Regions from separate parts of the Brevibacillus sp. HB1.1 genome, predicted to be linked through region 2. Evidence: riboswitches for the same ligand, from Rfam matches in the RefSeq annotation. Region 2 holds a riboswitch; each other region holds the start of a gene.
The links. A riboswitch is a leader RNA that binds a small molecule or an ion and turns the genes downstream of it on or off. The one in region 2 is predicted to bind S-adenosylmethionine.
Positions count from the first base shown of each region.

Region 1: another riboswitch for S-adenosylmethionine. It lies ahead of HPY27_RS21555 (pyridoxal phosphate-dependent aminotransferase); the one in region 2 lies ahead of HPY27_RS14475 (MetQ/NlpA family ABC transporter substrate-binding protein).
Region 3: another riboswitch for S-adenosylmethionine. It lies ahead of HPY27_RS13910 (BMP family lipoprotein); the one in region 2 lies ahead of HPY27_RS14475 (MetQ/NlpA family ABC transporter substrate-binding protein).

Region 1 covers NZ_JABMIV010000009.1:71,010-73,276, reverse strand. Annotated here, with positions in the region: gene HPY27_RS21560 (MFS transporter) at 1-1,179, shown strand, start outside; SAM riboswitch class I at 1,240-1,354, shown strand; gene HPY27_RS21555 (pyridoxal phosphate-dependent aminotransferase) at 1,438-2,267, shown strand, end outside.
Region 2 covers NZ_JABMIV010000004.1:422,597-424,863, forward strand. Annotated here, with positions in the region: gene HPY27_RS14465 (ABC transporter substrate-binding protein) at 1-10, opposite strand, end outside; gene HPY27_RS14470 (hypothetical protein) at 208-564, opposite strand; SAM riboswitch class I at 785-887, shown strand; gene HPY27_RS14475 (MetQ/NlpA family ABC transporter substrate-binding protein) at 990-1,820, shown strand; gene HPY27_RS14480 (methionine ABC transporter ATP-binding protein) at 1,863-2,267, shown strand, end outside.
Region 3 covers NZ_JABMIV010000004.1:296,031-298,297, forward strand. Annotated here, with positions in the region: gene HPY27_RS13910 (BMP family lipoprotein) at 1-1,011, opposite strand, end outside; SAM riboswitch class I at 1,214-1,336, opposite strand; gene HPY27_RS13915 (methyl-accepting chemotaxis protein) at 1,473-2,267, opposite strand, start outside.

The DNA.
Region 1 (2,267 bases), on a different contig from region 2:
ACCGGAATGGCGTGTATTTGGCCGCTGGTCACGATCTATATTCACAACCATCTCGGAAAGCCGCTGACTGTAGCCGGCTTCTTGTTGCTTTTAAATCAAGGCGCATTCCTGATCGGGAGTATTGTCGGCGGGATGATGTTTGACCGCTGGGGTAAAATGCGCACCATTGTTGTAGGCTCCATCGGTGGAATGATCATTTCGGTCTGTTTAGGTGTTACACAAGATTTTACCGTATATGTCCTACTGTTATTATTGAATGGTCTGTTTTATGGATCCCTTTCTCCCGTTATGAATGCGCTGGCAGTGGTTTTATGGCCGGAGGGAGGCCGTAAAGGAATCAATCTGATTTACGTCGCCCTCAATGTGGGTGTAGCTGCCGGCTCTGCTTTAGGCGGCTTCTTGGCAAGCGTTTCGTTTGCTTGGACGTTTTTCGGAAATGCGATCACACAAGTAATTGTGCTGACGATGTTTATGCTCATTTTGCCGCGTCAGTTAAAACTGGCAGAGCAAAAACGTCAATTGCAGACGACTGCTCCCGAACAAGCAGAGGGAGAACTTCTACGAGAACCACAGCAAGAGACCAAGGTCGTATGGGGAGCATTGCTACTCTTATGCGGAGGGTTGCTCATTAGCTGGATTGTCTATGTACAATGGACAACGGTGCTGTCGACCTACATGCAATCCCTGGGCATTTCACTCCGTCAATACAGTCTGTTGTGGACGCTGAACGGCGGTTTGATCCTGTTTGGTCAGCCATTGATTGCGTGGGTCATACGACGCTTTGCCCGTACGCTAAAAGCACAAATGCTCTTGGGCGCTTATATTTTTGCCATGTCGATGTTGATTTTGTCTCAATCAACGGTTTATGCAGGCTTTGTTGCAGGCATGTTCATCATGACGCTGGGAGAAATGCTCGTATGGCCAGCGGTGCCGGCAGTAGCGGCACAGTTTACGCCAGAGGGACGAGAAGGCTTCATTCAAGGTCTGATTGCAGGGACTGGATCTGCTGGGAGGATGCTCGGACCACTTCTTGGCGCCTTCATTTTCCAATCGATTCATGCGCAGGGACTATTGTTCGTGATGGCGGGCTTGTGTCTGTTGTCTGTCGCATTCTTTGCCTTCCACACATCTTTTCAAAAAAGAAGGCATCAGGTACCCTTACAGAATCAAGCATCTTGACACGGTTTACGTGCTCAAGTAGTATGATATAGACGAAAAAACAGTATATTCCGTGTGTTTGACTTATTCAGAGAGGTGGAGGGACTGGCCCTATGAAGCCCGGCAGCGGATCTGTTCTATGCGATGGACAGATGCTGTGCCAATTCCAGCAGGATTTTTTCCTGACAGATAAGGACGTGACCAAGCTGATCTCCCCCTTTTTCTGTATGGAAAAAGGGGGTTTTACTGTATTGGGCCCAAGAAAGGAATGGAAGAAAGATGCGCATTCAACCCTCCGACATGATTGATCGACTCCCTACCCAGTTTTTTGCGACCCTGGTGGCAAAAGTAAACAAGGTCATTGCGCAAGGCCATGACGTCATAAACCTAGGGCAGGGCAATCCTGATTTGCCGACACCGCCACACATTATTGAAGAATTACAGGCGCAAGCGGCACAACCACTCCATCACAAATATCCGCCTTTTCAGGGACGCGTGGAACTGAAGCAGGCAGTGGCTCATTGGTATAAGCAAGAATTTGATGTGGACCTCGATTCGGAGGAAGAAGTCGCGATATTGTTCGGCAGCAAAACCGGACTCGTAGAGATTTGCCAAGTCCTTATGAATGCAGGCGATGTTGCACTGGTTCCAGACCCAGGCTATCCGGATTATTGGTCGGGTGTTGCTGTCGTAGACGGACGGATGGTCATGATGCCGTTGAAGGCGGAAAATGACTTCTTGCCTGACTACAGCCAGCTCTCCCAAACTGATTTGGATCGAGCGAAACTGATGTTTCTCAACTATCCGAACAATCCGACAGCAGTCAACGCACCCCTGGAGTTTTATGAGGAGACCATTCGTTTTGCCCGAAAACATGAAATCGTCGTCTGCCACGACTTCGCCTACGGGGCGATCAGCTATGACGGGAAAAAGCCGGTCAGCTTCATGCAGGTTCCGGGTGCAAAAGAAGTGGGTGTAGAATTTTATACCTTGTCTAAAACGTATAACATGGCAGGCTGGCGTGTTGGTGCTATGGTAGGAAATCGCGAGCTGGTTCGTCTGATTAATCTCATTCAGGACCATTACTTCGTCAGTCTGTTCGGAGCGGT
Region 2 (2,267 bases):
ATTTTTTCATCGTAATTCTCCTCCAGTTGGGTTCATTTGATGACAAAATATGGTGGTACAATAAAAAGAAAAGTACCCTTGATTAGAACGTATCATTCTAAACAAGAGCACTTTTCTTCGTAAACAAAGAGAAGTGACACCCGTTTTTACGCAAAGTCTACGGTCTCCCCTTAAGATAGATCAAAAGAGAAAATCCGAACGATTGCGTCAGGTATTCAGTTCTGATTCAGCTAAAATAACATTCGTGATCGCCCACTGCGTAGGCGCATCATAGTCCCGTAGCACGGCTTCCAACGGCAACCCCATCTCTTCCTCCAGTCGCTCTCTCAGTCTCTTCTTATAAAGAAGGGACATGCGAAAATCGACTTCGAGCTTGAGGGCCGGCGCTTCTCCTTCCAACGCTTGTGAGCGCGGAGAGCGGCGATGCTTGGCTTGGAACGTAATCATCTGGTTTTCAATCGTGACTCGGAGCAAAGTCGTTCCAAATCCGAACAACTCTTTTGCTATCTCATTATAGATGGCAGACAGCTTTTTTCTGGTTTCATTGGAGTCCACTAGAGTCATGTCATCACCTGCGATAGCTGGTATCGGGTTCATTCGCTCTCATTATACATATGATTTTTTAATTCTTCAATATAATATTCGTATTTTGATCAATTTCACATTTTTCCACCAAGTCATTCGTTTGCAAAAACAGTTGACACCTAAAAATTCAGTCGTTATAATCCAACTATCCAAATAAGAATTAACAACAATGTTTGGAATGATAATTTCATAGCACATTCTCTTATGAAGAGAGGTTGAGGGACTGGCCCTATGACACCTCGGCAACCTATCGCAAACGATACGGTGCCAAATCCAGCGGAATTTATTCCGACAGATAAGAGAGGTATTGTTGCAGTGTGGTTACATACTCGCAGTTTTCGCCTCTTCTGTCGGAAGAGGCTTTTTTCTTTTCCATCTTACATCCAGAGAAAAGGGGTATTTTCATGAAAAAGACTGGTCTACTGCTCACTACACTACTGCTCGCTGCATCGTTCGTAACGGCTTGCGGCGGTAAACAAGAAACTGCTCCTGCTAACGGTGGCACTTCTGCTGAACAAACCTCACTCAAAGTGGGCGTCACTGGCGGCCCGCACGAAGAGATTCTCAACAAAGTGAAAGAAGTCGCCAAAGGCAAAGGACTTGAAGTCGAAGTCGTCGTTTTCAACGACTACGTACAGCCGAATCAAGCTCTCGATAAAGGAAATCTCGATGTAAACAGCTTCCAGACCATCCCGTTCTTGGCGAAGTTCAATCAAGATCATAAAACAAAAATTGTCGAGGTCGGAAAAACCGTCACGTACCCGATGGGCCTGTACTCCACCAAGCATAAAAAAGTCGAGGACATCCAGGCAGGCGGCGTTGTCGGCATTCAAAACGACCCAACCAACCGAGCACGCGCCCTGCTGCTCTATCAGGCAGCTGGCTTGATTAAGCTCAAAGATGGCGTGGGCGACAATGCAACGCCACTGGACATCGTGGAAAATCCAAAAAATTTGCAATTCAAAGAGCTGGAGGCTGCTTTCCTGGCACGCTCGTTGAGCAACGTAGAGGTAGCTTCGATTAATACGAACTTCGCAATGGAAGCTGGCTACTCCCCGAAAAAAGATGCGATCTTCGCTGAGACGGCTGACTCTCCATACGTGAACATCTTGGCAGTCAACGAAACCAACAAAGACAACCCAGCTATCAAAAAACTGGTAGACATTTACCGTTCGGAAGAAGTGAAAAAATTCATCGACGAACGTTTTGAAGGAGCTGTACTGCCGTCCTGGTAAGATCGACGCCAGGAACATCAAGAACAACAAGGAGAACTCGTTATGATACAGCTAACCGATATTCATAAGTCGTATCAAGTAGGAAACAAGCAGGTAGAAGCATTGAAGGGCGTATCCCTTCAGGTAGAAAAAGGGCAAATCTACGGGGTTATCGGCTTTAGCGGAGCGGGAAAAAGTACCCTGCTCCGCACCATCAACCTGTTGGAGAAGCCGACCAGCGGTTCTGTGATCGTCAATGGCCACAACATGCTGACCCTCAAAGAAAAAGAGCTGCGGCAAGCTCGCAAAAAGATCGGGATTATTTTTCAACACTTCAACCTGCTCTCTTCCTATAATGTCTTTGACAATGTGGCGGAAATCTTGCGGATGAATCGCGTCCCCAAAGATGTCATTAAGCGCAAGGTAGAAGACCTTCTCGGCTTGGTTGGCTTGTCTGATAAAGCAAAC
Region 3 (2,267 bases), 130 kb from region 2:
TTGGCGGGTGCCTGCTACTATCTCATCACTGATCGCTTTCACTTTATCCACGACTTCTTGTCCAATAAAAGCGTTCAGAGGCGTTTTGCTTTCGTGCGTGACATAGGTTACGCCAACACCTTTTTCTTTCAAGCCGTACGCAACAACACCTGGTTTGAACGTTCCTTCTACAAAGTTCTTCACGGTTTCATAAGCTGCCGCGTCGGTCCCTTTCAATTGGGACAGAACGATATGCTCTGGATCGATCGTCGTACGGTCAACGTCCTGACCTGCTGTGAAGAAGCCTTTTTCCTTCGCCGCTTCGAAAACGCCGAGGTCGCCTACAGCTGCTGCACCGTTAATGAAGTCAGCGCCTTTGGAAGCTTGGAGCAAAGCCAATTCCTTCGCTTTTGCCGGGTCAGTGAAGCTTCCTACATAGTTGACCATCAGTTCTGCCTTTGGATTCGTCGCTTTCAAGCCCTCTTCGAAGCCGACTGTCCATTTTTTCAACTGTGGAATATCGAGAGCGACAACCATACCTACTTTGTTCGTTTTCGTTGCCAGACCTGCTGCTGCTCCCACCAGGTAAGCCGCTTCCTGCTCGCGGAAGGTAACACTGCGAACGTTTGGCAAATCCACTACGGTATCAATAATCGCAAAATTACGGTCAGGATTTTCGGTTGCTACTTTTTTCAATGCATCCTCTGATGTAAAGGAAGAAGTGATGATCAAATCATAATTTTCTGCAACAGCCACGCGCAGATTCTCTTCAATCGCTCCATGGTCCGTAGATTCAATCGTTTTCACTTCTGCGCCCAGCTCTTGTGCGGCTTTCTTTGCACCCTCATCCATTTGTTGAAAGAACGGGTTCACACCAATTTTCTCGGGCAAAATCAAGGCAATTCGCTTTTTGTCCGCGCCCTCTTGTCCTGCTGCTTGTCCTCCTGGCTGATCTGCCGGTACGCTTGTGCCAGTCGAGCACCCTGTTGCCAATACTGCGAATGTCGTTAAAGCCAGCAATAACTTCTTCATGATGTATCTCTCCCTATCCGAACTTTACGTTTTTCTTTATCCTATTAGGTAATGTACGGCTTTTTACCCATTTTTTCAATACTATTTACGAATATTCTCTTATAAAATTAATTTATCGTTCGTTTATTTACCCCTCCCCTTTTACAAATACAACAAAAAAAACTCTTCCCGGAGGAAGAGTTTGCGTACGTAGCCGTTCTCTTCCTCATCTGTCAAAACCATGGTACAGGTTTTGCAGGAATTGGCACCTTTCTGTTCATGCATAGACATGATCAGTGGTTGCCGGGCATCATCGGGCCAGTCCCTCCGCCGCTCTTGATAAGGTAGCTGAATATATTTAGTTACAATGGAATTCATTCTAGCAGAACGGTTCGAAAATGCAATTCTTTTTTCTCAATTCCAAACACTTCTAAAAGTGAATAAAAGTTTAAAAAGTCGTCTTTTCAGCATCGAGAAACAACCTATTTCACGTGAAAGGTTTGCTGGAGACGATGAGACAACGTATTCAGCTCGCCCAGCTCTTCCGTAATCTCACGTACTTTTTGATGCTGGTTTTCTGCTGTCGCAAACAGCTCTTCTAAGTTGGCTACCGATTCCTCGGTTACGGCTGTAATGGTCGACATCTCGATGGCAACTTCTCCGGAACGCACTTTTACCCGGTCCATGCTGGAGCTTACTTGATCAGCTGCTTGCAGGAAGGCCATCATCCCGGCACGCACTGCTTCGATGGAGGCCACTGTTTTCACGGCCAGTTCTTGGCCTTTTGCAACAGACGTTTCCCCATTGCTCATATGCTGCACCGCATTCTCACTTTCCTGGTGGAGTGATTTCAGAATGTCGGTAATTTCCTGCGTAGCTGTCGCGCTTTGTTCTGCCAGCTTGCGTACCTCGTCCGCTACAACAGCAAATCCCCGTCCATGTTCGCCTGCACGCGCCGATTCAATCGCCGCATTCAGCGCCAAGAGATTCGTTTGTGTCGCGATCTGATTAATAGCGCCAACAATTTCCTCTACACGGTTCGCCTGCCGATTGAGCTGGTGAATCGTGGAGGCTGCTACATTGACTGCCTGCACGATTTGCTCCATCTGCGAGGACAGCTCGTTCATCATCTGAACGCTTTCTATCAGACGACGGTTGTTTTGTTGCGATTCCGTTTTCATTGCGTTGGTCTGTGTTGTGACTGCCTCGATTTCCTGGTCGATGGATTGAACCTCTTCTTCGATTTTCACCGTAGAATTCGCCTGCGATTCCATACC